Regions from separate parts of the Candidatus Brocadia sinica JPN1 genome, predicted to be linked through region 2. Evidence: riboswitches for the same ligand, from Rfam matches in the RefSeq annotation. Region 2 holds a riboswitch; each other region holds the start of a gene.
The links. Region 2 has a riboswitch for cyclic di-GMP ahead of BROSI_RS07350 (histidine phosphatase family protein). Riboswitches for the same ligand answer to the same signal wherever they lie in the genome.

Region 1 (8,430 bases), 870 kb from region 2:
GTAGTATCATACACCCCTGTAGTGGATGGAAAGTTTGAAGAGGTAGTATATCCGGTCACATAGACATCCCCGTAGGATCTTATGGCTAAGGAACTGCCACGATCATCACCAGAACCACCTAAATAGGTGGAGTCGATGAGGCTTGTCAAATCACCGTAGAGCCCGGAGACAAAGACATCAGTTTTACCATTATAAAAACGGTCATATGCATTTGAGGTGGTGGGAAAGTCTGTTGACGAAGTATACCCGGTTACATAGACAACCCAGCTTGAGTCTATTGCTAAAGAATAGCCAGAGTCAGAACCAGACCCTCCCAAATAGGTAGAAGCAAGGAGACTCGTCAAACCACTGTTGAGCCGGGAGACAAAGACATCAGTATTACTATTATACGAAGTATCATAAGCGCCCACAGTGGTGGGAAAGTTCGTTGAGTAAGTATACCCGGTCACATAGACATCTCCGCTAAATGGTTCTATGGCTAAAGACCTGCCATAGTCAATATCAGACCCTCCCAAAAAGGTGGAGGCAAGGAGGCTCGTCAAACCACTGTTGAGCCGGGAGATAAAGACATCAGTTTTACCACTATTATACGAAGTATCATAAGCGCCCACAGTCGTGGGAAAGTTCATTGAGTAAGTATACCCGGTCACGTAGACATTCCCGCCTGAGCCTATGGCTAAAGAATTGCCAGAATCAGTACCGGACCCTCCCAAATAGGTGGAGGCAAGAAGGCTCGTCAAACCACTGTTGAGCCGGGAGATAAAGACATCTTTACCACCATTATGTGAAGTATCATAAGCAAACCCAGTAGTGGGAAAGTTTGAAGAGGTAGTATCTCCGGTCACATAGAGATTCCCGCCTGAGTCTATGGCTAAAGAATTGCCATATTCAGTACCAGCGCCCCCCAAATAGCTAGAAGCAAGAAGGCTCGTCAAACCACTGTTGAGCCGGGAGATAAAGACATCTCTGCCACCATTATGCGAAGTATCATAAACAATGCCCCCAGCGATAGGAAAGTCTGATGAGTTAGTATCCCCAGTTACATAGAGATTCCCGCCAGAGTCTATGGCTAAAGACCTGCCATAGTCAGCAGCAGACCCTCCCAAATAGGTGGAGGCAAGGAGGCTCGTCAAACCACTGTTGAGCCGGGAGACAAAGATATCAGTATTACTATTATACGAACGATCATACACACCTGAAGTGGTGGGAAAGCCTGGTGACGAAGTATACCCGGTTACATAGACATTTCCGCCAGAGTCTATGGCTAAAGAATTGCCATAGTCAGAACCAGACCCTCCCAAAAAGGTAGAGGCAAGAAGGCTCGTCAAACCACTGTTGAGCCGGGAGATAAAGACATCTTTACCACCATTATGTGAAGTATCATAAGCAAACCCAGTAGTGGGAAAGTTTGAAGAGGTAGTATCTCCGGTCACATAGACATTCCCGCCTGAGTCTATAGCTAAAGAATAGCCAGAGTCAGTACTATTTCCTCCGATAAAGGTGGAGGCGAGGAAGAGACTAAAATCGCTATTGAATCGGGAGACAAAGACATCTTCACCACCACCAAGCAAAGTATCATAAGCGCCTACAGTGGTGGGAAAGTCTGACGATCTAGTATACCCGGTTACATAGACATTCCCGCCAGAGTCTATGGCTAAAGAATTGCCATAGTCAGAACCGGACCCTCCCAAATAGGTAGAGGCAAGGAGGCTCGTCAAACCGCTGTTGAGCCGGGAGATAAAGACATCTACTGCACCTCTAAAAGTGCCCCTGGTGGTGGGAAAGTTTGAAGACCAAGTATCCCCGGTTACATAGACATTCCCGCCAGAGTCTATGGCTAAAGAATTGCCATAGTCATAATTAGTCCCTCCCAAATAGGTGGAGGCAAGGAGGTTCGTTAAACCGCTGTTGAGTCGGGAGACAAAGACATCTCTATTACCACCAAGCAAAATATCATAAGCGCCCACAGTGGTGGGAAAGTCTGGTGACCAAGTATCCCCGGTTACATAGACATTTCCGCCAGAGTCTATGGCTAAAGAATTGCCATAGTCAGAATTAGTCCCTCCCAAATAGGTGGAGGCGAGAAGGCTCGTCAAACCGCTGTTGAGCCGGGAGATAAAGGCATCTCTAGGACCACTAAGCAAAGTATCATAAGCGCCCACAGTGGTGGGAAAGTTTGAATAGGTAGTATAGGGAGTATACCCCGCCACATAGACATTCCCGCCAGAGTCTATGGCTAAAGAATTGCCATAGTCATAACCAGACCCTCCCAAATAGGTGGAGGCAAGGAGGCTTGTCAAACTGCTGTTGAACCGGGAGATAAAGACATCTGTATTACTATTATACGAAGTATCATAAGCGCCCGCAGTGGTGGGAAAGTTTGATGAGTACGTATACCCAGTCACATAGACATTTCCGCCAGAGTCTATGGCTAAAGACCTGCCATAGTCAGCAGCAGACCCTCCCAAATAGGTGGAGGCGAGAAGGCTCGTTAAACCACTGCTGAACCGGGAGATAAAGACATCTGTATAACCATACAAAGTATCATAAGCGCCCACAGTAGTGGGAAAGTTTGAAGAACTAGTTTCTCCGCTTACATAGACATTCCCGCTCGAGTCTACAGCTAAAATCTTACCAATATCATCGCTAGGAAGCCCTCCCAAAAATGTAGATGCAAGGAGTGGGTCTATGATAAGCCCCTTTGATCTGTCGTAATCTCCCAGTCTGAAGCTGTACTCGTCCCCGTTTACTTCATACTCTCCCTCTATCGCCTTCGCCATGTCGTCACCTTCTCGTGACGACAGGAATGGAGAAAAATTGCCTTTGCCCGGACGAGATGAAGCGTCTTCCAGTTGATAGACCACAGGTCGGGTGAATTTCACCGGACCCAACGCCGTATCTGCCTCAAGCCGGCCTTCCTCATCTACCCGCAAGGACTGTGCCCCGTGGAGCTTTATCCTTATTACACCAGGATCAGCCCCAGGGCTGAGATAGAATAACTTCTCCACATTATTCCCGTATGCCCTCAACTTAACCTCTATCCCTGGATATACCTCCCCAAGATTTACAATCTCGTATGTGGCAAGGTTTTTCTTCCATTTCGATGGGTCATTTCCCCGGAAATCACTCACCCTTGTCCTTGACCTCATCACCCCCCTCACCTTGCCTGCCATTCCCCCGACAATCACTTCTTTCAGCGCCACTCCTCCCGATTGTTCGTTGACGGTATCCTCATGTATGACTGATTCTCCTTCTTGCTGCCCATCTGACGTTGGTTCCTGAGCGCCTTCCTCCACTAATTCCCCTTTGTTTCCATAACCTGGAGCGCTTCCATCTCTCATGGGCAGAACATAGACAATCTCGCCCTCTTTCGTGACAAACACCGTCCCTCCAAAGGTATTGGCATAATATGCCACCCCTTCATCCGTTTGCCCCTTGTTGGCGATAAATGGCATCTGAAGTTTCATGGTTTTCTGCCTTACTTCCTCCTGTGATGGTTTGTTTACAACCTCATCTTCTGCCAAAAGAATATTTCCGAACAACACTGTTAATAAAAGCATGGCAGATAGTGCAAAAATTTTGCTTCTCCTTTTCATTTTACTGCTCCTTTTTAAAAAAGTGGTGTAATTTATGAAAGGAATGAACCCATACTTCCCCCCCTTGTGAGAGCATGTTTCGCAGGAATGACAATTTTTTGATTTTTGAACAAAAAAAGCCTTACTGCAAAGATATTTTTTTAAACATCTTCGGCAGTAAGGCTATCTTTTTTATTGCAAGCAAGTCTTTGCAAACTACATCCTTGTGAGTTTCAAGACCCTGTTACTTTGCGTCCCCTGATCACTCAGGGTTTACCTTTATCGTAATGTTTTTTCGTTTCGTATTGCTGCGATTTTTGGATGTGGACGTGTATAACTGTTATTGTAAACAAAATAAAATATATATTGTCAAGAAAAATTTATTTTCTTTCCGAGAATTTCCTATAAATCAGATAATGTCTTTAGTCGAATTTTTTTTCAGCCACCATTGCTATTACCCATAATTCGCAAACAAATAAAAAAGGATATAATGAGCGGAGAAAGAAGTGTCTGAAATAGGGCAAAAAAAGCGAAGCTGCTTCGCATCCGTTGAAAACACGGTGATTAACAGGGTGTATACTTTCTAATCGTGCATTTGTGAAGTTTCGTTTGTCTTCTGTTGATCACTTTTGACATCTTTTGGTGGACCTTTGTCTTCCTCCTTTGTTTTTTGCAAGATAATTCCAATCTTTTTTCTCTCGCCTTCTTCAATCTCAACCGTCTGACTCATACTCTTAAAATCAGTTTTTGTTACTGTGATATCATACGTATCTGCATCTAAATCTTTAAATTCGAAAAATCCATGTGCATCAGAAAATGTTACCTTGAAAGATTTTTTCCTTGCCTTTGTTCCTTTGAGCTGTAATTTCGCAGATTCAACAGGCCCTTCCTTCAGAAAGGACACGACATTTCCGTAAATGTTACCTTTTGGCGGCAACGTGTTGAATGTTATTTCATTCCCGTACGTAGCGCCGGCGCTATTTTGTGCAACAAGACGGTAATAGTATGCCGTTCCTGCCTGCAAACCGCTTATCCGGTTGCTTACGGGTACCTCATGCAAGCCATTTTCTATACTTTGTATTGATGAAGTGCCGCTGTAATGTTCGCTGCTCGTGCCGTATTGAAACCAGGCCGTTGCCGGCAATCCCATTGCATTAACAGTCCCGCTTAAGGTAGCCAGGTCAGTTGTTATACTTGTTGCATGTCCCGTTATCACCTTCGGTGTGGCATCGACTTCGGCATACGTTATTGTTATCGTAGCCGTTCCGGTATTACCAACACTATCTGTAGCCTTTATGGTTATTACATTCTCTCCCTTTACTAAGCCAATATTTGGCACAGTCCAGCCAATGGTCTTTCTTTCTGTCCCGCTCGTATCCTTATCATGAATCCACACCACGCTGCTTATCTCATTGATATCGTCTGAAGCGCTGCCACTGATGCTTACCACGTTACTTTTGGTTGTATAGGTTTGATCGGACGTTGGGTCGGTAATAGTTATTATTGGAGGGGTTGTATCCACAACAATAGAAGCAGCGGCTGCGTCTGATATATTTCCGGAAGCATCCTTATACCAAACATACACCATATTTCTGCCATCACCGTTACTTATAGTATAGGTGACGTCTTCTTTATAAGTGGTAGCCGGTGTTGTAGACATCCAGCCAGTGGTATATTGAGAAGGGGGCGTGGCATTTGTAGAGAGATAATAACCCGTAACACCGGTATTATCAGTAGCGGAAAGGTTTGCGGTAACGGTGAAAGAGTTGGTGCAGTAAGCTCCGCTGTTAATGCTTATCGCACCAATGGGTGGGGTTATTTCAGTGGTGACAGATGTATTGATATCTGCCGTAGTAAATGACACCTCACTTCCATACGTAGTTCCGGCGTCGTTCTTTGCAACAAGTCTGTAGTAATAGGTCGTTCCCGGAAGCAGCATAATTATCCTGATACCTATTTCCGCGTCTATCGTCCCAATTACCGTTTGTGTTGCAAAGGTGCTTTTGGATGGTCCGTTGGCAATCCGGTACTGAAACCATGCGGTCGTTGACAATCCATTTGCATTTACCGTGCCATGCAATGATGCTGAATTATGTGTTACATTCGAAGCGGGACTGGTTGCTACAGTCGGGGCGGTAGCGACGGATTGCAGACCGTAGGCAGTAGTTTGTGGATCATAATCTCCGGGGGGCGTATTTTGGCAGTACATTCTGTCCCATGCTCCGGACTCTTGAACCTGGGCAACCGCAGGCGGATTTTGACTATCTTCCGGTTCCATATGAGTTTTTTCGCCTGCTTCTCCCTTTCCGTCTAAACGGTCACAGGCTTTAACATGGAAAGATTTTCCGGGTAAAAAGAATGATGACTTTTCCGTATGATGCGGTTGCGAACCGTATGCGGGCTGGCAAAAAATGAAAGCCACGGCAAACAAAACTCCCATGAAACAACGGGAAGGAGTCGTGAATTTCAGGTTTGTAGATGAAATAACACTCTGCTGTATTTTTCCCATAAAGGTTCTTCCTAAAAATGGTTGGCTGTCCATCTGCCATTCTTAACGTAGTATATCACTGACAAGGTACATGGTTTGAGCGCCAAATGCAACAGGGATTTTGCAAAAATCCGAAAAGGATATGATTTCATATGCAAAGGAGAAATGCCCCAATTGTTTATTGTCCCTTTTTCTTTTGTTTGGGATGTTCACCCGTTTGCATTGATCAAATGCCAGTTTTAAGACTTTCTTTTTTGATTCTTAGAGGTAGAATATGATATGTTCATTTTCATTTATCGAAAAGGTGTTTTTATAAATTTTAGGTTATGCGACTGACAGTCGTCAGAGACATTCCATATTTGAGGAGAACATATGTCAATCAAAGAAAACCTGGAACAGGTGAAAAAAAACATTGCAAACGCTGCCGCAAGAGTTGGCAAAAAGCCCGAAGAAATTATTCTGGTCATGGCCACAAAGACGGTGGATCCGGAGCGAATACGAGAAGCCATTAAGTCCGGTGGACGCATTATCGGGGAAAATAAGGTGCAGGAGGCGCTAAAAAAATACGAGGTCTTAAAAGACGAAGATGCAGAATGGCATTTTATCGGGCACCTGCAGACCAACAAGGTTAAGGACGTCCTGAAATTTGCAGACATGATCCATTCTGTGGACCGGTTGTCTCTCGCCGAAAAATTAGACCAGCGACTGCAGCAGGAAGGCCGTTCCCTGGATATTTTGGTTCAGGTCAACACCTCACATGAGGAGAGCAAATATGGCGTTGCACCGGAAGAGGCGATTTCCTTAATCAAACAGGCCTCCAGATACGATACATTAAAAATACACGGACTCATGACCATCGGCCTCTTTACCAAGGACGAGGTAAAAATCCGTAAATGTTTTAAGGTGTTAAAAGAAATCTATGGAGTGGTTGTCAAAGAAGGTATCGACCGGGTACACATGAAATATCTTTCTATGGGTATGTCGGGTGATTATCAGATCGCAATTGAAGAAGGCGCAAACATGGTGCGCATCGGCACAGCGATTTTTGGCGCCCGTAATACGCCGGATGCTTATTACTGGCCTTCAGAGAAGACTGATGCAGACCGGGCCAAGCAGTCTGACTTTTAACAAGTTCCATACCCATTCAGAAACAAAATCGACTTTTTTATACCAAAATTTTCACTTTCCATTTCCATAGTTTTTGGAAAAATCTGGAAATTGTGGTCCAGTAGCATCCCCCGGCTTTTGCAATTTGCGCTTAAAAAAGTCATTTTTCAGGCATACATTGCCAGGAAATCGTTAATTTTCAAGGGGGTGAATTTTCGAAACGGGCTGCTGTGCCGACCACAATCTGACTACAGTTGAGAAAAAGTGTGAAGTGCTAAATGCTTGAAATCATTGATTTTATTGGTGGAGCTGAGGGGATTCGAACCCCTGACCTTTTGAATGCCATTCTTTTTAGGGGGTATTCATTTTTTTGTCCGTTGGTCTCTAATAATTGATATTGTTGGAAAATATTAATTTTAAGGGGTAGCATTTTATATGGTGTTACCCCTTGTTTTTTCTTATTAGATATACAAAAAGTATACAATGAAGAAAACCTGTTTTTTAATTAAAAAACTCTAACAAAAGGATGAAAAATTACCAGAAAAAAAAGGAAGGAATTCATAGTTTTGTAGAAAAGATTCGGGGCTTATGATATAGCTGATATAATAGCAGGCTTAAAGGAAAACCACGTCATGTAATTTCACGCCAATATGAGAAAAAAGTCAGGTTCTTTGTCCTAGATGACTCTAAACACTGAGAAAAATATCACTAGATGTTGCCGGAATCTTTATCTAGACGATTGTCACGAAAGATAAGGAAGTGTCGAAGTGCAATAGATAAACACACACAATTAAGACGATTCCCGCCACGCCATGGTATACCTTGAAAAAGTGTTACGACTGTTAGGAACAATCTAACTAACTTTAAATCAACATGTTATCCCTTACATTTAAGGTGTTAGGAATTATTTGGAGCATAGGAAACTATACCCCCACCCCCTATCAAGGCGTGCGTGTCGTTTTAATCCATCAAGTCTCTTCGTGGTAGCGCAAAAAATTTTTAAAAAGGCTTAATAAACTAAAAAATTTGCGTATAGTACTGATAGTTTTATGTATAACAAGAAGTAGTTGCTTTTACAAAATTACTTATGGTATGATTATTTCATACCATAATAGGAGGTGTATTTATGACAGCCACAACAATTAAAAAGACTATTTCCCTTCCAGAGAAACTGGCAAGAGAGGCGGAAATGATAGCCGAAGAAGAAGGGAAGACCCTGAGCGCAGTAATTCAAGACGCCTTAAGGATTACAAGGAAAGA
Region 2 (11,147 bases):
GTGGTGAATGTTTTTGAAGAGACGATAAAAAGAGTCTGTGCAGGGTCGAGGTCTTGAACTGCTTCTGCGAAATCAGTGCCGTCGATGTTGGAAACGAACCGGAACGTCATGCGCCGGTCGCTGTAATGCTTAAGCGCCTCGTAAGCCATTACCGGCCCAAGGTCAGAGCCCCCGATGCCGATATTGATGATATTGCGTATGGATTTCCCCGTATGGCCTTTCCACGCACCTTGCCGGACGCGGTTGGAAAAGTCAGCCATCTTGTCGAGGACAGCATGAACTTGTGGTACCACATTTTTGCCATCCACGAGAATAGACGTCCCTCGTAGGGCCCGCAGTGCCACATGCAAAACAGCCCGGTTCTCTGTGATGTTTATCTTCTCACCACGAAACATGGCGTCAATTTGCTCGCGCAGGCCAGATTCCCCAGCCAATTGAACAAGGAGTTTGAGCGTTTCATCGCTAATGCGATTTTTCGAGTAATCCAGGTAGATGCCTGCTGCCTCGGCGGTCATACGCTCGCCGCGTTTTGGGTCATCGGCGAAAAGCGTGCGAAGATGCAGCGATTGAACTTTTTTGTAGTGGGTGTTAAGTGCGTTCCATGCCGCACGTTTGCTGAGCGGCTTAATGTGTGTTGTCATATTCATTCCCTGTTTGCTTTTTCTGTTTTATTTCAACGGGGTTCCCCGCAAATTGTTCACAATCTGCTGACTTCATTTTGCTTTTGACTTACTGTACCGGGCATGGCTTTGCTTTCCAGATATCGGCAGCATACTCTGCAATCGTGCGGTCACTTGAAAATTTTCCTGAACCAGCCACATTCAGAATGGCCTTGCGTGCCCATCCATGCTGATCTGCATACAAATCGCATAGCCGCTGATCTGCCTCAAGATAGGACCTGAGGTCCGCCAAATGCATATAATAGTCACCTCGGTTCAAAAGGGTATCGCGCAGCGGCGCAAAAACACCCGGCTCATATCGGCTGAAATGGTCAGAAAAAATCAAGTCCAGTGCCTCGCGTGTCTCTGCGTCGTTATCATAGTGCCAGTGCGGATTGTACCAGCTGCGGCTGTCAGCTACCTGCTGAGCAGTCAGTCCAAACAGGAAAAAGTTTTCCTCGCCCGCTTCCTCTGCCATTTCGATAGTCGCGCCGTCGCGAGTACCGATTGTCAGCGCACCGTTCATCATAAACTTCATGTTGCTCGTGCCGCTGGCTTCATAGCCTGCTGTAGAAATTTGGTTAGAAACGTCACTGGCAGGTATGAGTCGCTCCGCGAGTGAAACGCAATAATCCGGCAGGAACAGGACTTTGAGCCGGCCGCGCATCGCAGGGTCGCCATCAATGGTGCTGGCAAGGTTGTTAATGAATTTGATAATGACCTTTGCCAGGCGGTAGGCAGGCGCCGCTTTGCCAGCGAAGAAAAACGTTCGCGGTTCCATGTCCACACCAGGATTTGTGCGCAGCCTGTTGTAAAGGACCACGATGCGCAGCGCATTGAGCAATTGCCGTTTGTATTCGTGGATACGCTTGACCTGGCAATCAAAGATGCTGTCCGGATCCACCGTCTGACCGCTGGTCGATTTGAGCCAGTCGGCAAACTGCGCCTTGGCTGCACGTTTGGCCTTGAGGAATGTTTCACGAAAACCTTTGTCGTCGGCAAGCGGTTTGAGCTTGCCCACTTGAGCAAAATCCGTGGTCCAGCCGTCACCGATAGACTTGGTAATCGTATTTGCCAGCATCGGATTAGCCAGCAGTAGCCACCGACGCGGCGTAACGCCGTTGGTTTTGTTATTGAAACGCTCCGGAAACATTTCGGCAAAATCCTTAACCGTCATCGTGCGCAAAAGCCCGGAGTGAATCGCGGCCACGCCATTGGTGCTATGTGAGCCGACTATGGCCAGATTGGCCATACGAATTTTGCGTACGGTACCTTCCTCGACAATGCTCATACGGGCAACACGCCCCTCATCGCCTGCAAATTGAGCGCGAACATCATCAAGCAGGCGGCGATTTATTTCAAGAATGATTTCCAACAGGCGCGGAAGCATCTTTTCAAACCACACGAGCGGCCATTTTTCAAGGGCTTCCGGCAACAGCGTGTGGTTCGTATACGCCAAAGTCTTTTGTGTGATATTCCACGCCTGGTCCCAACCGAGATGCGCTTCATCAAGCAGAATGCGCATCAGCTCAGGTACCGCCATCGACGGATGCGTATCGTTAAGCTGTATGGCAACCTTCTCAGGAAGTGTATTCCAATCGGTATTGCTGCTCTGGAATCGGCGCACAAGATCGGCCAGCGAGCAGGCAACAAGAAAATACTCCTGTATAAAGCGCAAACCCTGTCCCATACTGGTGGTGTCGTCGGGATACAGTACCCGTGTGAGCGATTCGGCCGTCAGCGTCTCAGCAAAAGCGCCGACAAAGTCGCCGCTGCTAAATCGCTGAAAATTAAAATAATCCGGGGCGGCAGCAACCCAGAGCCGAAGCGTATTGATCGTCTTGCCGCCATGACCAACTACGGGGCGGTCAAACGGGATACCGAGCAGACTGGCAGGCTGACCGGCAATCACACGCAGCGAACCGCCGTGTATCTCGAATGAGCAGTTCAGCCTGACCTCAACCATATCCTGCAGCCGGGCGACTTCCCATGGGTCGGGCCGGCGAAGCCAGTTGTCCGGCTGTTCGTACTGCCAGCCATCCCTGATGGACTGCTTGAAGATGCCATACTCATAACGAAGGCCGTAGCCCATGGCCGGCAGCTGCATCGTGGCCATCGAATCCAGAAAGCACGCCGCCAGGCGTCCAAGACCTCCGTTCCCCAGGCCTGCATCAGGTTCCTGTTCGAGTAAACCGGGTAAATCAATATGCTTCTGCCCGGCCGCTTGTTTGGCAAGATCATCGAGCAGAAGATTCGTAATATTGTTGGCCAGAGAACGGCCAATGAGAAACTCCATGGAAAGATAATAAATGCGCTTCGGATTCGCACGATGATACGTATCCTCTGTGCGTATCCATCGCTGCGAAAGGACATCCCGCACCGAACGGGCAAAGGCCTCAAATTGCTCCCGTGCGCCGGCCACTTTCAAATCGGTAACGTTGTCAAAAATGAGGTGCCGTTCGTATAATCCGTTATCCGTCCCGGCAAACTGCACCGGCCCACACCCATATTGTTTGAGGAGTTCCGATTCAGTGACCTTGCCTGCTGACACCCTTGTGGATGCTGCCATACTTTTTGTACTCATCTCAATATCCTTTCTGACGTTATACTCAAGGTGATCATAGAACGTGCATGTTAAGATTGATTACCAGGTGGCACGGACAAATTTCGTTTGTCCGTGCTGAAGCTGCACGATATTGTTGGCGAATTATTCATGTTAAAACTTGGATAGACAATATAAGTCAAACCGTTGCGAGTGCAAAGTATAAAGCAGTATTACAAAACACGGACAAGCATAGCTTGTCCGTGCCACCGGTCGGTTAGATTATGGTGGCTATCAAATCTATAAATCATAAATTGCGAGCATCTTGAGTATACCTTTTTTTACCCCTGGGGTACCTGCAACCGGATCTATCATGTACCGATGTGATGATCATCATTCCACAGCCGTATCACCGGATGTGAAAGATCATGTTTATAACCCAGTGCACTCAGGCTCGCGGTGCTTAGCATGAAATACGAACAGGAAACCGATGGCTCAAGTCCGAGCCATCGGACCGTAAGGACTCTGATAAAATGTCCGCTCGAAAAAATCAGCACATTCCCATTAACCTTGCGCACCCTGCCGATTACTCGGTCAGCCCGCGCTACGGCCTGAGCCGGTAATTCTCCTCCGGGACAGCCATCACGGAAGAGCTGCCAATCCGGGTGTTGGGCATGTATCTCGCTGGAGAGGTGGCCTTCATATTCGCCATAGTTCCATTCAACAAGGTCATGATCGACCTCCGCTACAGCCCCAAAACCGGCCAGTTCACAAGTCCGCACAGCTCGCTGCAGCGGACTGGTAAATACCTTGGCAAAAGCTATACCTTTCAGGCGTTCCCTAAGCCGGCGCGCATTCCGCTCGCCGCGCTCGGTCAGCGGCAAATCAGTAAGACCGGTATACTTCCCCGTCAGACTCCAGGCCGTTTCACCATGTCTCGCAAGATAAATGACCGGAAGCTCTTCGCTCATGATTTCATATCTCCTTCATCCTAACCCGAACGAGTCGGAAAAGACAAAATCCGAAGCACGAAATTCGTGAGTCAACTCAACCCTGTCAGGGTTAAAATAAACAAAAAAAGCCTTACTGCAAAGATATTTATTTCGAATATCTTCGGCAGTAAGGCTGTCTTTTAGAAAAAACCGCTTAAGCCGTTGAAACTGTTTCAACGGCTTGGCAAGACCCTTTACTTTGCGCCCCCTGATTGCTCAGGGTTTACCTTTATCGGGACATTTTGAATTTTGTGTGCCCATGTTGGCAACTTTGATCATTACTATCATTAATAGATAATCTCTGTCAAGCAAAAAATAACAATACAAAAATATATTCTCAAACAAATAATGCGCCAAAGAGTGTTTGCAATCATTATTGAAAATTGTATAATCAAGAAAATTGCCATTATGAGGCTTTTCCTCATTATGTTTGAGGAAGATGGGTACTCAATAGCCATGGCGTACCGGAGAAAGGAAAACACATGTCTCACATTAACACAAAGGGTCGAAGCTCACCACTCGGCGCAACCGTTTACGAAGACGGCGTTAACTTCAGCGTTTTTTCCCGTAATGCTACAGGTGTAGAACTGTTGTTCTTTGACCACGAGGACAACGACAAGCCGGTACGCAGTATTCAAATTGATCCCTGGGCCGGCCGAACCTATCATTACTGGCATGTCTTTGTGTCAGGCGTACAAGCCGGACAACTTTACGGTTATCGGGTACGCGGACCGCATGAACCTGCCAGGGGGATGAGATTCGATCCATCCAAAGTCCTTCTCGATCCCTATGGCCGCGGTGTTGCTGTTCCCAGGAATTACAGTCGAGAAGCCGCCAGCAAAGCGGGTGACAACGCCGCTGTGGCGATGAAAAGCGTAGTGGTCGATACCCACAAGTATAATTGGGAAGGCGACACGTCGATTAAACGGCCGTCATCACGCATGATCATTTACGAGATGCATGTGCGGGGTTTTACCCGCCATCCCAGTTCAGGGGTTTCCGAAAAGGCACGTGGCACTTACGCCGGCCTGATTGAGAAGATTCCGTATCTTCAGGAACTCGGTGTTACTGCGGTCGAATTACTCCCTGTTTTCCAGTTCGATGCACAGGATTGCCCGCCGGGACTTGTCAACTACTGGGGCTATGCGCCGGTATCTTTCTTTTCCCCGCATCAGGCGTACAGCTCGCGGCAGGATCCGCTTGGTCCGACAGATGAATTCCGTGATATGGTCAAGGCACTGCATCGGGCAGACATTGAGGTTATTCTCGATGTCGTGTTCAATCATACCGCCGAAGGCGGCCAGTCCGGGCCAACGCTGAGTTTCCGCGGATTGGACAACAGCATGTACTACATCCTCGAACAGGATTGTTCCCGTTACGCCAACTACAGCGGAACGGGAAACACCCTCAACGCTAATCATCCTGTCGTGCGCCGCATGATTGTGGATAGTCTCCGCTACTGGGTCGAAGAGATGCATGTAGACGGTTTCCGCTTTGACCTTGCATCGATCCTCGCACGCGACGTGTCAGGGCACCTGATGCCAAACCCGCCGGTGCTCTGGGATATTGAGTCGGATCCGGTTCTTGCAGGCACAAAGATCATCGCCGAGGCATGGGATGCTGCCGGCCTGTATCAGGTGGGCAGTTTCGTTGGAGACAGTTGGAAAGAGTGGAATGGACGATTTCGCGATGATGCTCGCAGCTTCTTCCGCGGCCAGGATGGTTCAGTAACACGCTTTGCCGACAGGCTCATGGGTAGTCCCCAGATATATGGTCATGAGAATCGCGAGGTAGAACAAAGTGTCAACTTTGTGACCTGTCACGATGGTTTTACGCTCAACGACCTTGTCTCCTATAACAGCAAACACAATGAAGCTAACAGGGAAGGCAACCGTGACGGTTCGGATGACAATCTGAGCTGGAACTGCGGCGTAGAGGGACCGACGGATGATCCGGCGGTGGAAAAACTGCGAAACCGCCAGGTAAAAAACTTTTTGACTGTCACGATGCTGTCGCTCGGTGTTCCCATGATTCTGATGGGCGATGAAGTGCGGCGTACCCAGCATGGCAATAATAACGCCTATTGCTTAGACAACGAGATCAGTTGGTTCGACTGGACGCTGGTCACAAAACATGCCGATCTGCACCGGTTTGTGAAATTACTTATTGCGCGGAGGCGACTGAGGGAGGTGGAGCACGAATATCAGCGCGTAACCCTGAACCAGTTGCTCCGTGATGCCAATAAAGCATGGCATGGTACAAAACTTGGTCAGCCGGACTGGGGGGATCATTCGCATAGCATAGCATTCACTGCGGAGATAAAAACACAAAGGCTGCTCTTCCACATGATCATGAACGCATACCGGGAGCCGCTCGACTTCGAATTGCCGCCGGTAGAGAACAGGGGGAAAAATTCCTGGCGTAGGTGGATCGACACTGCCCTCGATTCCCCAAATGACATCATCGGATGGCAAACATCGCCTCCGGTTCAAAATCTTTCCTATCAGGCCGCGCCACACTCTGTGGTCGTACTGTGGAGAAATACATCCAACGATTAACCCTGTCAGGGTTAACTCACGGATTTGTGCTTTTCACGATGCTCCCTTACTTCATTGGCTCTGAATTTCCGCTATGAATCCCCGCGCGCCGGTCTGGATGTTTGAAGCATTTCCTTCATCGGTGTCAATGTGCATTGCCAGCCGGTAATCCGGCGAAACTCGCACCAGTACATCGCCGAACTCCAACTCACGGTCGCCGGCCACGCGCACGCTCACGACCGACTTGTCGCGTACACCGTAGCGGAGCGCATCGTCGGGTGTCATGTGGATGTGTCGCCAGGCGTAGATGACTCCCCGCTCCAGTTTCACACTGCCGGCCGTGCCTTCGAGCGTGCAGCCAGGCGTATCCTTGATGTCGCCGCTTTCACGAATTGGTGGATGAACGCCGAGCTTGAACTGTTCGGTCATCGCAATTTCGACCTGCGTGAATTTGCGGACCGGACCGAGCACGCGGACCCGTTCGATGCGGCCCTTCGGTCCGACGAGCGTGACTTGCTCTTTGCAGGCAAACTGACCGGGCTGCGAAAGGTCGGTGTGCGGTGTGAGCTGATGTCCCTTGCCGAACAGTGCCTCGGCATGTTCCTGTGTGAGATGAATGTGATGGGCCGACACCTCGATCATGATCGGTTCCTGCCGCCTTGTTTTGAGCACACCCGTGATGTATGACCGGCTCAACGCCCGCAACGCCTCGCGCGCCATCATCCGTTCTTCATCAGTCGGCACAACCAGCACCGTAACCTTCGAGTCCTGTGTCGAGACGCGGCATACTTCATCGAACCCGCGCGCGTCACGGTTGAGTTGTTCATCGAGACGGATGCCCATGCAATCCAACCCCTGTAAGGCAAGCGCGCGCACCATGGCACTGCCTTGTCCGACACCTCCGGTAAAGACCACAGCATCCAGTCCACCCATGGCGGCGACGTACGCGCCGATGTATTTGCGGACACGATAGCAATAGGTCTTCAGCGCCACCAACGCGCGAGATTCTCCAGCCTCGGCGGCCTTGAGAATTTCGCGCATGTCGCTGGAAATACCAGACAGTCCAAGCAGGCCGCTCTTCTTGTTGATCAGTTCATCAACCTGCGGGACGGTAAGGCCCGCTGTTCGTTCGAGGAAGGTGATCACGCCCGCATCCACATCTCCGCAGCGCGTCCCCATAATCAGCCCCTCAACCGGCGTGAACCCCATCGTAGTGTCTACTGAACGTCCATGGTCCACGGCACACAACGACGAACCATTGCCAAGATGACAGCTTACAATTTCGAGTTCGTTTGGTCTCCGCCCGAGGAACTGCGCCGCACGGAGGCAGACGTACGAGTGCGACATGCCGTGAAAACCGTACCGGCGTACGCCCTGCTTCTCGTAGAACTCGTATGGCAGCCCGTACAGATACGCATACGACGGCAACGTGTGATGAAAGGCGGTGTCGAACACCGCCACGTGCGGCACGGCCGGTAACAGCCGGCGCATCTCTCGGATGCCGGCGATATTGACAGGATTGTGCAGCGGTGCAAGCGGACTCAGTGCATCGAGCTGCGAGAGCACGTCGTCCGTGATCAGCGTTGCTTCAGTGAATCGCTCACCCCCGTGCACCACACGATGCGCGACGACGCTGACTTCGGGTTCTCCCCGCAACGCTTCCACCATCGCCGCCATCGCCTCGGCAAATCCGGACTTGGGCAACTCGCGCGTGACTTCACCCTTTAACCCGCGATGAACATGGCGCGTGCCGTCCAGCCCGATCCGCTCGACCTGGCCACGCACTTGCCGAGCGTCATCTTCGGTGTCGTAGTAAGTGTATTTCAGTGAAGATGAACCGCAGTTGACCACGAGAATATGCTCCGGCCGTTCGCTCCTGAGCTTAAAACCATAGGGATCATCGCTTTGCCGAAGCGCCGCGGCCGCTTTCTCCGGGTCGGCCACCAGCATCTTGAACCGTTCGGAAATTGTCCGTGAAATGTGTTGCACTACCTGCGGTTCGGCAACGATGATCGATTGAAACACCGAGACCGGTATGAGCAACACATCGCACCGCGTTGCGGCAATGAGTTCGGTCAGCGTCTTCTCGCCCGTCATCAACGCCAGTTCGCCGAATGTGCTGCCCGCTTCGAGCCGCCCCAATTCTAACCGTATGCCACCGCCGGCAATTACCGACGCCGTTACCGTACCGGCCAGGATCACGCCGAAGTGCGTAGCTTCCGCGCCGTAATGCACGATGGCCTCGTTCTGTTCGAACGACACGACACGCGAGCTGCTCACGAGTTTGTCCAACAGTTCCTCTGTAAATCCGGCAAACAATGGGATGCCGGATTTGAGATGCCGGATTATTTCGGATTTGGCTCTGCTCATGACTATGTTTGTCTGTTTGTTTCGGTAACCGCAGTAATCTTGCCGGGTGCGAGCACTTACCCGGACGTGGTGGTTGCAAGCAAATGCATCATGCGAGGGATCAGGGATCACTCATGCCCGGATGATAGGAAATTGCTTTTCACTTTGAGGCGATAGTAAAACAAAATGAAGAAGTTTGCAAGTTTTTTTAATTTCTTCAGCAAGAATTGAAAAAATGGCAAGACCATTCCTGTATCCTGGATAGGGAAATAAGGAAGGGTTTCATTTGGCGCAATACTACAGGACCATCATAACCTGGCCAATCATCAGCGAAGAATTCCTGGTGCGGCTACGCCGCAACCAAAGCTTTAAAACCGTCCCCCAATGGTGTATACTTGATTTTTATAAAGTGAAATTCTCATAAGATAAGCCGGAGGCAGAGAGAGGTGGTGAAAATAATTTGTAAAAAGAACGTACAACAAGCGGGCAGTAGCGATAAAAAGGTTTTTTTAGGGAGGTTCATTGTTTTTGTTATGCTATGAACATATGAATAAAGGAGAAAGGTGGTTTACATGGGATTTAACGTTATCGGATCATCTGGTAAACTCATAAGCGTCAAGATAACAGGTAAATTAAAAAAGGCAGAACTTGATCAAATGCAGGCAATTGCCTCAGAACTTATGAAGCGTGAGGGAAAAATCAAAATACTGGTGATCCTAGAAGACTTCCTCGGATGGGAGAAAGGAGCTGATTGGGAGGATACCAGTTTTCAATCAAAACACGATAGTGATATTGAAAAAATTGCCATTGTTGGAGACGAAAAGTGGAGGAATCTGGTATTTGCATTTACCGGGAAACCTTTCCGGCCAGTTGAAATAGAGTATTTTACTCATTCACAACTCGACCGGGCGCATGCCTGGATTGCTTGAGGGAAAACATATGAAAACGGTATTGTCTTTTTTTATTGGCATCTTATCAGCCATATATAAGGAGAAAAATGCATGAATTTTATAGTCTGGATTATCAGTGGTATTATAGCAGGTTGGTTGACGGGATTAGTGGTTAGGGGAAGAGGTTTTGGTATTACAGGAGATTTGATTGTTGGATTAGTGGGGGGGGCTTGTTGCGGGAGTATTACTAAGTTTTATTGGGCACATTACCTTTCATGTACTAGGAGATGTCCTTATAGCGGTAGTTGGCGGTGTAATACTTGTTGCAATTATTCGCTTTTTTCGCAGGAACTAAAGAAGGACGCATGGGGTAGTAAATAATTTTCATTCGAAGAAAGAACAACCCCCCCCCTGTTTCCCCCTAGTTTTTAAAGGGATATTTATGCTTCATAACTACCCGGGAATCCGTTTAATTACTCTGTTGAAACGTTTTCCTAAGAAATCAAACTGTAGGAGAAACCTATGAAAATTCTTAGAACTATTTTGGGTATTCCTTGCCTTGCTTTCGTTTTGTCAGGTATTTTTTTTGCATCGTTGCGTTTAGAAGCTACTGAAACAACCCTACCGAAAGAAGGAGACATCGTGGGTACTTTTGCCGTTGGTAAGAATCCGGTGCGGATACTCTTTGATGGAACACATATCTGGGTTGCGAATATGAACAGTGATACCGTAACAAAGTTGCGGGCACGTGACGGGGCTACGCTGGGTACTTTTCGGGTAAGTTCAGGCCCGCTAGATATGGTCTTTGATGGCACACATATTTGGATTACGAATAGCAGCAGTGGTAAGATAACGAAATTACGAGCAAGTGATGGAGCTATACTTGGTACGTTTGACGCAGGTAACTTTCCTTTTGCAATTGCTTTTGACGGAACTGACGTCTGGGTGACAAATCAAAGTGGAAACGTGGTGGCGAAATTTCGAACGAGTGACGGAACAAAATCAGGTACGTTTGATGTGGGTACAAGCCCACGTGATATACTATACGATGGAAAGAACATCTGGGTAGTAAATGCCAGCAGTAATGACGTAACAAAATTGCGTGCCAGTGACGGCGCTGCATTAGGGACATTTCGGGTGGGTTTCGGACCACGAGGTATTGCCTTTGACGGAGAGAA
Region 3 (11,147 bases), on a different contig from region 2:
TGTTCAGATAACTGCCATTCCACCCCCCACACGATCATCTGGGTACCCGTCCACACTGCCGTGTGATAGCGTCGGCCGCTGGGGGCTCCTGTCGTGGCTGTGGGTGTCCACGTATTTGCTGATAGGTTGTAGCGTCCACCGGTGTTGAGATTATCGGCGCTATCATTCCCTCCCCATATGATCATCTCAGTACCCGTCCATACTGCACTATGTCCCGTACGGCCACTCGGTGCATTCGCTAAGCTCATTTGTTGCCAGCTATTGGTGGATGGATTGTACCGGCCTCCGTTGCTTTGATAACCATACGTAGTGCCACCGTATCCCCCCCATACAATCATATATGTGCCCGTCCACACCGCCGTGTGCCCGCTTCGGGATGGGACTTGACTAGCGGACGTTGGAGACCAGGCGTTAGGGGCATAGGGTAGGGGGGCTGCTGCAATTTCAGGTAAACGATAGTTAAATGCCCCATCTTCTGTCTCTGGCGCAAACCGCTCATTCACCCGTGACCACCACTTGTCAAAATCCACCTTCCTCCACTCCACCACGGCTACCTTTACTTGTTCTGTTTCTTTCTGTAATACTTCCACCACATAAAACCGCTCCGCATCCTCCTGTAAAGCGCTTACCTGCCCCAAAGGTATCTGCCCTTCCTTTTGTCCAAATATTTCTGATAACCTTCCTATCGCATCCTGCCACTCGTCTTCAGAGAATTCCAGGGCGTCTCCACTCATATAATCCTTTGCTGAATCCTCACTATTTCTCCCTTTCCGCCATTCCATCTCATGGTATGCGCCTTTCACGTCCTTCATGTCTTTTATACTGAGAAGCGATTCCACCTTCCTCATCGCTTGCTTCTTCAATCTCCCGTGAAACCGTTCATCAAAAGCATACCAGTCGTGTATGAGCCTCTCCACTAACGTCTGCCTGGCCAAGACCTCTGCTATCAACTGCGGGTCATTCCCCAGCGCTGACCAGAGTTCATGCAGCGTCTCAGCATCTTTCGTTGTCTCTGCCATACGTTCCATCTCCGCCTGGAGATCGTTTCCTATTATCGGATGGTGCCATACCTCTTCCAACGCCTTTGACATTCTTAGCGTCTCCGTAACCTTCTTTCTCAGTTCCTCTTCAGACATGACCTCACTCAACTGAGGTTTTGGGGATGTATTTGCCTCAGGCCATATCGTATGTTTCCAGTACACCTCTTCCAGCGCCCTCTGGCATGCTATCCTCGCCTCAAGGCTCAATCCCTCATGCCCTGCTGCTGACCCACCGACACACATCCCTATACTGAGAATCCACAGTAACCCTATCAACCAATACTTTCCACACACAATATTCTTTATATAATTTCGTGACATATACTCTCCTCCTTTCCTTTTTCTAAAACATGTGCTCCTAGATACGAATTGCCAGTTCCCATGTAATCACGGGTTTCACATCAGCAAATCTCCTTGTAGCCGCACGGCTTTAGCCTGCGTACATTGCGGTTACCAATAAACGTGCATAAGGTGTGGCATTCCATCAAATGCGCACCCTAAAGGGATGCGGTACAAAACAAAAAAGCCTTACTGGAAAAATGTTCATCAAAACATTTTCGGCAGTAAGGCTGTCTTATTATGCCTATTTCCCTACAACATTAAAAAAAGGACTTTTCCCTATCGTCCCACCATACTTCCCTGTATGCTAAAAAAGACCCTTTACTTTGCGTCCCACAATTGCTTATGGTTTGCCTTTATCGAGATTTAAAAATTGCATTGCTTCAGTATATATAAAATTGTAGGAGAAAGATAAACATTTAGATTGTGAAAGTCAAGGAAAAAAATTGAAGAAAAGAAATTCAGCAATTTCCATCACGCATTGGTTTTAAGAGTGACAAAGGACTGTTTCAATCCATAACTATTTTACATTTAACAAAGAATTAACGCCGTCTCAAGTTTAAGCCATACCCGCCTGTGCAATAAATTTAACGAGAAATTAACAATACCTTAACACGTTCTTAACATTCAAAGTTTATTATAGCTTCATATATGGTAAAAAAGATTGACTTTCTCATTACCGTATTAGCGGTAATTGTTGCATTCATGAAAGGGGATATCTCTAGAAAAGTTGTGTGTGTTTATTTGAAAGGTTACTTTGTAGAAAAGGAGGGTTAAAAATGAAGAGTAAATGGTGTAAATATGTTTTATTTTCGACAATGGTGCTTTGTAGCGCATATGTAGGTGGTATGCTGAACAGTGTCTTTGCTCAGGAGACTGTGCAGCCTGAGGAAGTATCTGGGAGCGAAATGGAAGATTTGAAATGGCAACTGAAACAAATGGAGGAACTCATGCAGAAGCAGCAGGAACAGATACAGGTGTTGAGAAGCCGGATAGAGACGCTCAGCGCCGAGCCTGCCCCTATCACCAAAGCAGAGATTCAACATGAAATTAAAGACTTTCTTGCCACAAATAACCGTATAGAATCTGCTCCCGTTGCGAAGGAAGAGGTTAAAAAAGCAGTAGAAGACTATCTTGCCACAGATGAGGCTCGAAAGAAAATGGGACTTGGTCTGCCTGCAATGGCAACCCTCTATACACCTGATGAAGAAAAGCTTTCCATAGGTTTCAAATCGGCTGATGATAATTATTCGCTGGGTATAGGCTTCAGAATGCAATTCCGGTATACGTTTAAGGACAATGACGGAGATTTCGGTAAACGTGACACCAATAATATGGATGTCCGCAGGGCAAGGCTTTGTTTTGGAGGAAACATATACAGCAAAATGACGCATTATTATATCGAACTGGATGGAGATAGCTTTGATGTCGGTGTAAGGGATTTTTACGTATACTGGACTCCCATGAATGAATTGAATGCAAAGCTTGGATACTTTAAAGTGCCGTTTAACCAGCAAAGGATGACAACCTCTGCAAAACTCCTCCTCCAAGACAGGTCAATTGCCAGTGAACAATTTGATCAGGACCGTGATTATGGATTTGATATTTACGGAAAGCCCTTTGACGGACACCTTGAGTACCACGCCGCAATGTTTCAGGGGGCAGGTGAGGATGACGACGATAGGGGCACGGAAGACAATCTGGATAACGAACTCATGTACGTATTCAACGTGAGATATAACCCCTTTGGGAAGTATGATGCCGTTGATGAGTCAGATTTGAAGTTTACGGAAACATTCAAGGCATCAGTTGCAGCCTCCGTTGTGGTTAATCCAAAGACGAAAGACGAAAAGCTTGTGGATTCCGATGGCATATTGGGTGTTGTTGAACTGAGCATGAAATACCGAGGCATTTCATGGCACAATGAGATTTTTGCAAGGAGTGATGATCCGGAATCCGGCGGTGAAACAGTAGATTCGAATGGATTTTTTAGCCAGGCTGGGTATTTTGTAATACCCAAAAGACTTGAGATTGCAGCCCGTTATTCCATGCTTGACGCCGATGAAGATATCAATGATAACATTGCGCGGGAATATACGGGAGGTATAAACTATTACTTCCGCGGGCACCGGTCCAAGATACAGGCAGATTATGGACACTTTGAGACAGAAATGGGTGACAATCAGGACAAAAACGAAAATAGGGTCAGGCTGCAGTATCAGATTATATTTTAAAGGAGGTAATAAAAAGTATGAGAAAATTTAGCAGAAGGATTTTGGATTTATTTTTTACCATGGTTGCTGCTCACATACCATATGCTGTTTCGCAGATGACATTCTGAAAAATGAATCGACTTCTGCAATAAATTTGATTAAGATATTGTTCGAGAACACCTATTTAAGGAGGGAATTTTATGGTGAAAAAATCATGGCTTTTGATATCAATTTTTAATCTGGGTCTGGCTGCTGCTGTAGCTGGTGAAACTATTTCTGTTGGCCCGGATGTTAAGTCATATGCCAAAGTTGGGGGAGTTTCTGGAAATCTCAATAGCATAGGCTCTGACACCATGAATAACCTCATGACCTATTGGGCAGAGGGTTTTAACAAGGTGTACCCAAACGTAAAGGTTCAGATAGAGGGAAAAGGTTCTACAACTGCACCGCCGGCCTTAATCTCCGGAACGGCACAGATGGGACCAATGAGCCGGGCAATGAAGCCGACAGAAATTGATGCCTTTGAAAAGAAATATGGCTATAAACCCACAGCAATAAGGACAGCGCTGGATGCCCTGGCAGTGTATGTAAATAAGGATAATCCTCTCAAGGGTCTCTGTATACCTCAAATAGACGCCATTTTTTCAAAAACCCGGAAAGGAAAATATAAAGAAGACATTAAGACCTGGGGACAGCTTGGCTTAACGGGAGAATGGTCAACCCGTCCGATAAGTCTCTATGGCCGTAATTCTGCCTCAGGTACTTATGGTTATTTCAAGGAACATGCCCTTTATAAAGGAGACTTCAAAGATACGGTAAAAGAGCAACCAGGTTCTGCTTCCGTTATACAGGGCGTAGCTGCGGATCGATATGCCATAGGGTACAGCGGTATTGGTTATAAAACCTCCGGTGTTATTGCAGTACCCCTTTCATTGAAAGAGGGAGAACCTTATAAAGAAGCTGAAATAAAAAATGTTATGAATGGTTCTTATCCGCTGGCAAGGTTTCTTTATATATATATTAATAAAAAACCGGGTCAGCCACTCGACCCTTTGGTTAGGGAGTTTGTAAAATATATCTTGAGTAAAGAAGGTCAGGAAGTGGCTGTAAAAGATGGGTTTTTGCCCTTACCGGCATCAGTCGTTGAAGAGGAACTGAAGAAATCAGAATAAACACAGAATGAAAACTTTAAAAAGAAGAAGGCTTACGGACAAGGCCGCCCACTGGGTAATTACACTCGGGGGAGCGACGACTGTCTTTGTTGTTCTTGCCCTATTTTTCTTTGTTTTTTAGAGGTTTATCCGCTTTTACAGGGTGCTAAGATAACAAAAGAAAATACCTATACCTTACATGGCAAGGCGGTTTCCATAGGAGTGGATGATCACCAGGAGGTTGCCTTTGCCGTGTATAACGATGGCAATATCGCGTTTATCTCTCTTTTAGACGGAGAGGTCTTTAAAAAATATACTATAGCAGGTCTTAGCGGTTCTTCTCCAACACACCAGGATGCAACGAATTTTTCCCACAAAACCAATATGCAGGGTAATTCCATAACATCCGTTAGTAAGGATCGCGATCGTCTTGCCCTGGGAACAAGCGATGGGAGAATTTTAACGGTATTAGTCAACTTTTCTGAATCGTTTGATAAAGGCAAAAGGATTGTTCACCCTGAGGTATCAGAAGCAGAAACTGTGATAGTTAACAATGAAGGAAAAGGGCTCAATTCTGTTACTTCCAGGAGAGATGAAAGCGCAACAGTGACGGCAGTCCACACTGAAGATGGGAAATTAGTGCTCATATCATCAGCAGTCGAAAGGACGCTTTTTGGTGAGAGAGAGAGAAAGGAGATCAAAAAAGATATTACTGATCTCGTTGCGCAGGGTGGCTTAAACCAAATTGCCTCCTCTGTTTCTCCTCCTTTGCAAGGAGGCGATAAAGAGGAGGGGGGAAAACCTGTGCGTGGCACAATGCCTGTACCGCATAACTCGGTACATTTGACAGAACAGAGAAACAGTACCGGGATAACTTCCCTGGCGCTTGACCTTTTTATGGAAAACCTTTACGTGGGAACATCTTCTGGTGAGTTGTTCCACATAAACGTAAGGGACAGAGGCAGTCCCTATCTTGCAGAAAAGGTAAAGGTGTCTGACCATGCAATTACCGCATTGGGTTTTTTATTAGGAGACGTTTCGCTCGTCGTTGGTGACCACGGGGGAGGTGTGAATGTCTGGATGCAGGTAAGGGACGAGGTGTCACCTTCAGGCTGGACGCTGAAAAAGGTGCATACCCTTACGTCTCACAATGCCCCGGTTCTGGCAATTGCCCAATCCATGAGGGATAAGGGTTTTGTGACAGCGGCAGCAGATGGAATAGTCCATCTGAATCATGCAACATCTGAACAGACACTCTTACATCTTAAGACAAAATCTATTCCTGCAACGCTTTCCTTTTCACCAAAGGCCAATGGTATCCTGGTGGCCGATTCAAATAACCATCTTTTCCGGTGGATGATTTCAAACCCACACCCGGAAATTACCCTGAAAACCCTGTTTGGGCCGGTATGGTATGAGGGATATGAAAAACCGGAGTTTATCTGGCAGTCCACGGGTGGCACAGATGATTTTGAGCCAAAGCTGAGCCTTGTGCCATTGATCTTTGGCACTATCAAAGGTACGGTATATGCCCTGATTATCGCAGTGCCTATTGGCATCTTTGCAGCGCTGTATACATCCCAGTTTCTCCATAATTCCTTGAAAATAATAAAGCCAATTATTGAAATCATGGCGGCGCTTCCCAGCGTCATCCTTGGTTTTCTTGCCGGACTCTGGCTTGCGCCATTAATGGAGAGAATATTTCCCGCCATAATCATCATGCCGTTTTTCATTACCCTTTCCATTGTTGTAGCCCTTTTTATCTGGAAAATTCTGCCAGTCTTTGGAAAAGGTTGGTACAGACATGGAACAGAGGCGCTCGTTTTAATACCTTTTATTGTTGGGGCGGTATATGTGTCTCTCCGGCATGGAGGCGTCTTTGAATCCGTTTTTTTGGGAGGCGATTACAGGGAATGGTTTTCCAATACTCTTGGATTAGGGTATGACCAGAGGAATGCAGTTGTTGTGGGTATAGCTATGGGATTTGCTGTGATACCCCTTATTTTTACCATATCGGAAGATGCCATGAGCAATGTTCCCAATAGCCTCCGGTCGGCCTCGCTGGCGCTTGGTGCAACCCCGTGGCAGACGGCTGTCAGGGTAATTTTACCCACTGCAAGCCCGGGGATTTTTTCAGCTATCATGATTGGCTTCGGAAGGGCAGTGGGCGAGACGATGATCATGCTTATGGCAACCGGTAACACACCCATCATGGACTGGAATTTGTTTAATGGCTTCAGGGCGCTTTCCGCGAACATAGCGGTTGAGATACCGGAGGCTCCGTTTGGTGGAACGCTTTACCGGGTGCTGTTTCTTGCTGCATTACTCCTTTTTGTAACCACCTTTATTGTAAATACCCTTGCAGAAATGGTAAGACAAAGAATGAGACTAAGGTATAGCAAGCTATGAAAAAAATTTTTAGAACCGGCAATCCTTCTATATGGTTGACGGCTGGAACGCTGACAGTCTGTCTCTTGATGATATCTGGATTAATTGTACTCATTATGGTAAATGGGTTCGGCATATTCTGGCCTCGCAAGATAGTTCAGTTTACCCTCCGGGACGGTACGGTAACTTTGGGAGAAATTGCAAAAAAAGAGTCCATCCCCCACCAAAAAAACGCTTGCCGGACAAAACTGAAAGTTGGCAACAGGGACGTCTATGGGTTGGACTTCAGATGGATAGACAATGCGGATGTCATATCTCAGGATTATCCGGCAACTGTTTTAGCCTTTGAAAGACGTGAGTGGGGCAATATGTATGGTTTTTTAAAAGGCCTAAGACAAAATGATGGTATTAAACCCCTGGGGTTAGAAGGCATGGTTCCCTTGCTCAAAGAGAGCCAGGCCCTTTACAAAAGGATACAGTATGTAGAGAAAAAAGAAATTGGTAATATAAATTACCGGATGGAAAAATCCCGTCTTGAATTGAAGCGTCTGATGACGTTACAGCCATCAGAAAAAATTCAAAAAAGGATCGCGGCTGTAAAGGTCAGGATGGACAATCTGGAAAAAACATATCGGGAAAAAGAAGATGCGCTTGCCGGACTTTATACGAAGACAGAGGAAAAAGAGGTTGTTGTGCTCCTTGCGGACGGCAAGGAGAAGATTTTGCCTGTTTTTCAGATTATCCGTGTTTATGCCCCGAATGAGATGGGAATTCTTGCCAAAATGGGTTTTTATATCACGAAATTCTGGGAGTTTATCTGGGGTGTACCGAGGGAGGCGAATACGGAGGGAGGAGTGTTTCCCGCTATTTTTGGGACGGTTATGATGGTGCTGATCATGAGTATTGCAGTTGTCCCACTCGGTGTATTGACGGCGGTATATCTCAAAGAATATGCCAGCGACAATTTTGTTGCCAGGCTTGTCAGGATATCAGTGAGTAATCTGGCGGGTGTGCCTTCTATCGTCTTCGGTGTTTTTGGTCTCGGATTTTTCATTTATTTTATCGGAGGAGGTATAGACAGATTGTTTTTCCCGGAGGCCCTGCCAACTCCTACCTTTGGAACAGGTGGCATTCTGTGGGCGTCACTTACCCTGTCGCTCCTGACGGTGCCGGTGGTTGTGGTAGCAACGGAGGAGGGTCTTTCTGCTGTACCCATGTCCGTACGAGAGGGCTCGTATGCGCTTGGCGCTACCAAGGTTGAAACTCTGTGGAAAGTGGTGATCCCTCAGGCAACCCCCGGCATACTTACCGGTACTATTCTGGCTATGGCAAGGGCTGCCGGAGAGGTTGCACCCCTGATGATCACCGGTGTTGTGAAGCTAGCGCCCTCCCTGCCAATTGACAGTTACTTTCCCTATATCCATTTGGAGAGAAAATTTATGCACCTGGGGTTTCATATCTACGATGTTGGATTTCAATCACCCAATGTGGAAGCAGCCATTCCTATGGTCTATACCACAACCCTTGTTTTGCTCTTTACGGTGCTTGTATTAAACCTTACGGCCATTGTGGTGAGAAATAAGTTGAAAAAATGGTACAGCACAGGGGCGATGTAGAAGAATAACGATTTACCACAAAAATATACGGAGTGGCGTTGAAAACTGAAATTGGCGACAGCATTTGTTATACGGTGCCGGTTATCCCTTTTCGTTGCTGCTACGTAGCGCAGGTAATTTTGTGAATATCAGTGGTGAACTATTATGGACGATGAGAAAATAGAGGTTTCGGAACCAATCGTTAATATTAGAGACCTGTTCCTTTACTATGGCAAGGTTAAAGCGTTGAAAGGGATCACGCTGGATATCTCGAAGAAGAAAATTACTTCTTTCATTGGCCCCTCCGGGTGTGGAAAATCCACATTGATCCGGTGCTTGAACCGTCTGAACGACCTCATAGAGAGCGTGACAATTGAAGGGAGTATCAAAATAGACGGCAGGGAGATTTATGGCCCTGCAGTTGACGTTACAGAACTGAGAAGAAAGGTTGGCATGGTCTTCCAAAAGCCTAATCCCTTTCCAAAATCCATTTATGAAAATGTAATATACGGTCCGAGAATTGTGGGTATCAGGAAGAGAGGTGTGCTGGATGAAATTTGTGAAAAGGCGCTGAAAAAGGCAGCCCTCTGGGAAGAAGTAAAAGACAGGCTTCATACCAATGCCCTTGACCTTTCCGGCGGCCAGCAACAGCGAATTTGTATTGCCAGGGCAATAGCCATGGAACCCGAGATTATCCTGCTTGACGAACCCTGCTCTGCCCTTGATCCCATTGCCACAGCCAAGATAGAGGATATGCTCGAAGAACTGAAAAAGGATTATACCGTTATCATTGTCACTCACAATATGCAGCAGGCAGCCAGGATATCAGACTACACAGGCTTCTTTATGCTTGGTGAGCTTGTTGAGTTTAACGTTACCACCGGGATATTTACGAACCCACGGGAAAAACAGACGGAGGACTATATTACGGGAAGGTTTGGATAAATCTGTTGCGGGAAGTTTCCTGTCGGACACGGATGAACACAGGTTATCAGGATAGTAAACTATAACGAATTTGTAGTTATCTGTGAAAATCTGTGCCCTGTTTCAAAATATAAATGAGGAGAAACCATGACACGCGAGGCTTATCATAATGCCTTAAAAAAGCTTCAGGATGAAGTTTTGCTAATGGGGGAAATGGTGTCAAATGCCATAAGGAAATCTGTGGAGGCATTGCAAAAAAAGGATATCGGCACATCCAGGGAGATCGTAAAGAACGACCTCCTGATCAATAAAAAACGGTTTGATATTGAAGAACAGTGTATCGCCCTCATCGCTACACAACAGCCGATGGCCGTTGATCTGAGGACGTTGACATCCATATTAAGCATTGTGACGGATCTCGAACGCATGGGCGACCACGCAGAGGGGATTGCCAAGATAAACATTTTGATGGGCAATGAACCACTGGTAAAACCCCTGATAGATATTCCCATGATGGCCGATATAGGATTATCCATGCTTGATAAATGTCTCAAGGCATTTATTGATAGGGATATAGAAATGGCAAGGCGTATCTGTAATGAGGATGATCAAGTCGATGCCCTTCATGACCAGATTTACCGGGAACTCCTGGTGCTGATGATGGAGAACCCGGGGATAATCCACATGGCAACCTATCTCACCTGGGTTTCCCATAACCTGGAACGCATTGCGGACAGGGTCACCAATATCGCCGAAAGGATTGTCTTTATGGTTACCGGAAAGATGGAAGAGATAAACGTGTCGAAGTATTAGTCTGGCACGGATAAACAATATCTTTTCCTTCTTTTATATAAATTATGCTATAATTCTCCACCACCACTTTTTACTACCTCTTAATTATCACAAGCCATTTTCACATTTGTTGAGATATTAGAGCTTCAGAAACAAAATAAGACTGCATCAGCTATATCAATCATAATAATCATAAAAATGAAGAATTAAGGTTTCCCGTTTTCATATATTCCTGTCCTCTTCTTGATATAAGTTCTTACAAAATGGATTGAGAGGGCAGAAATTTATCATGAAAAAGTAAAAAGCCAAACAAAAGAAAATTGTTCCGTATTTCGTGAGCATTGTCCTTGTTGCGATCACTACTTTGGGATTAGTAGTCAGCGCCCTTGCGTCTAAAACCAGGCAGCAGGCCATGGATGCACGGGGAAGGGAAGAGCAGACAGCTATACTATTCCGTTTGAGCAAAGATTTGGCCGCATCTGATTCTTTAGAGGCTGTGCTCCGCAGCATTCGAATGAATGTGGGGGAAATATTTGATTGCCGCGTTGCGGTTTTTTGGCGGCAGACCACGGGATTACACCAGGCAGTTTTGACCCTGGTTTTCCCATTGACGAACATGAAAATACCATCGCTGCATGGGTTTTTGGAAACGGCTTACGATGAGTCCGGCCACATGAATCAGCTTGTTGACAATCTTCTTGACAT

Region 1: linked by a shared signal. The riboswitch ahead of BROSI_RS03490 (SBBP repeat-containing protein) and the one ahead of BROSI_RS07350 (histidine phosphatase family protein) in region 2 are both predicted to bind cyclic di-GMP.
Region 3: linked by a shared signal. The riboswitch ahead of BROSI_RS18715 (Kelch repeat-containing protein) and the one ahead of BROSI_RS07350 (histidine phosphatase family protein) in region 2 are both predicted to bind cyclic di-GMP.

Annotation. Positions count from the first base shown of each region.
Region 1 covers NZ_BAFN01000001.1:764,248-772,677, reverse strand. Annotated here, with positions in the region: gene BROSI_RS03490 (SBBP repeat-containing protein) at 1-3,596, opposite strand, end outside; cyclic di-GMP riboswitch class I at 3,746-3,863, opposite strand; gene BROSI_RS03485 (fibronectin type III domain-containing protein) at 4,159-6,084, opposite strand; gene BROSI_RS03480 (YggS family pyridoxal phosphate-dependent enzyme) at 6,436-7,191, shown strand; gene BROSI_RS03475 (hypothetical protein) at 8,297-8,430, shown strand, end outside.
Region 2 covers NZ_BAFN01000001.1:1,632,222-1,643,368, forward strand. Annotated here, with positions in the region: gene pgi (glucose-6-phosphate isomerase) at 1-641, opposite strand, end outside; gene BROSI_RS07345 (glycogen/starch/alpha-glucan phosphorylase) at 730-3,228, opposite strand; gene BROSI_RS07350 (histidine phosphatase family protein) at 3,573-4,172, opposite strand; cyclic di-GMP riboswitch class I at 4,314-4,431, opposite strand; gene glgX (glycogen debranching protein GlgX) at 4,676-6,751, shown strand; gene BROSI_RS20765 (acetate/propionate family kinase) at 6,803-9,100, opposite strand; gene BROSI_RS07365 (SpoIIAA family protein) at 9,652-10,008, shown strand; gene BROSI_RS21550 (GlsB/YeaQ/YmgE family stress response membrane protein) at 10,081-10,350, shown strand; gene BROSI_RS07375 (YncE family protein) at 10,492-11,147, shown strand, end outside.
Region 3 covers NZ_BAFN01000002.1:14,976-26,122, reverse strand. Annotated here, with positions in the region: partial or broken gene BROSI_RS18715 (Kelch repeat-containing protein) at 1-1,361, opposite strand, end outside; cyclic di-GMP riboswitch class I at 1,597-1,744, opposite strand; gene BROSI_RS18710 (porin) at 2,159-3,613, shown strand; gene BROSI_RS18705 (PstS family phosphate ABC transporter substrate-binding protein) at 3,793-4,764, shown strand; gene BROSI_RS18700 (ABC transporter permease subunit) at 4,966-7,152, shown strand; gene pstA (phosphate ABC transporter permease PstA) at 7,149-8,747, shown strand; gene pstB (phosphate ABC transporter ATP-binding protein PstB) at 8,892-9,671, shown strand; gene phoU (phosphate signaling complex protein PhoU) at 9,798-10,463, shown strand; gene BROSI_RS18680 (sensor histidine kinase) at 10,777-11,147, shown strand, end outside.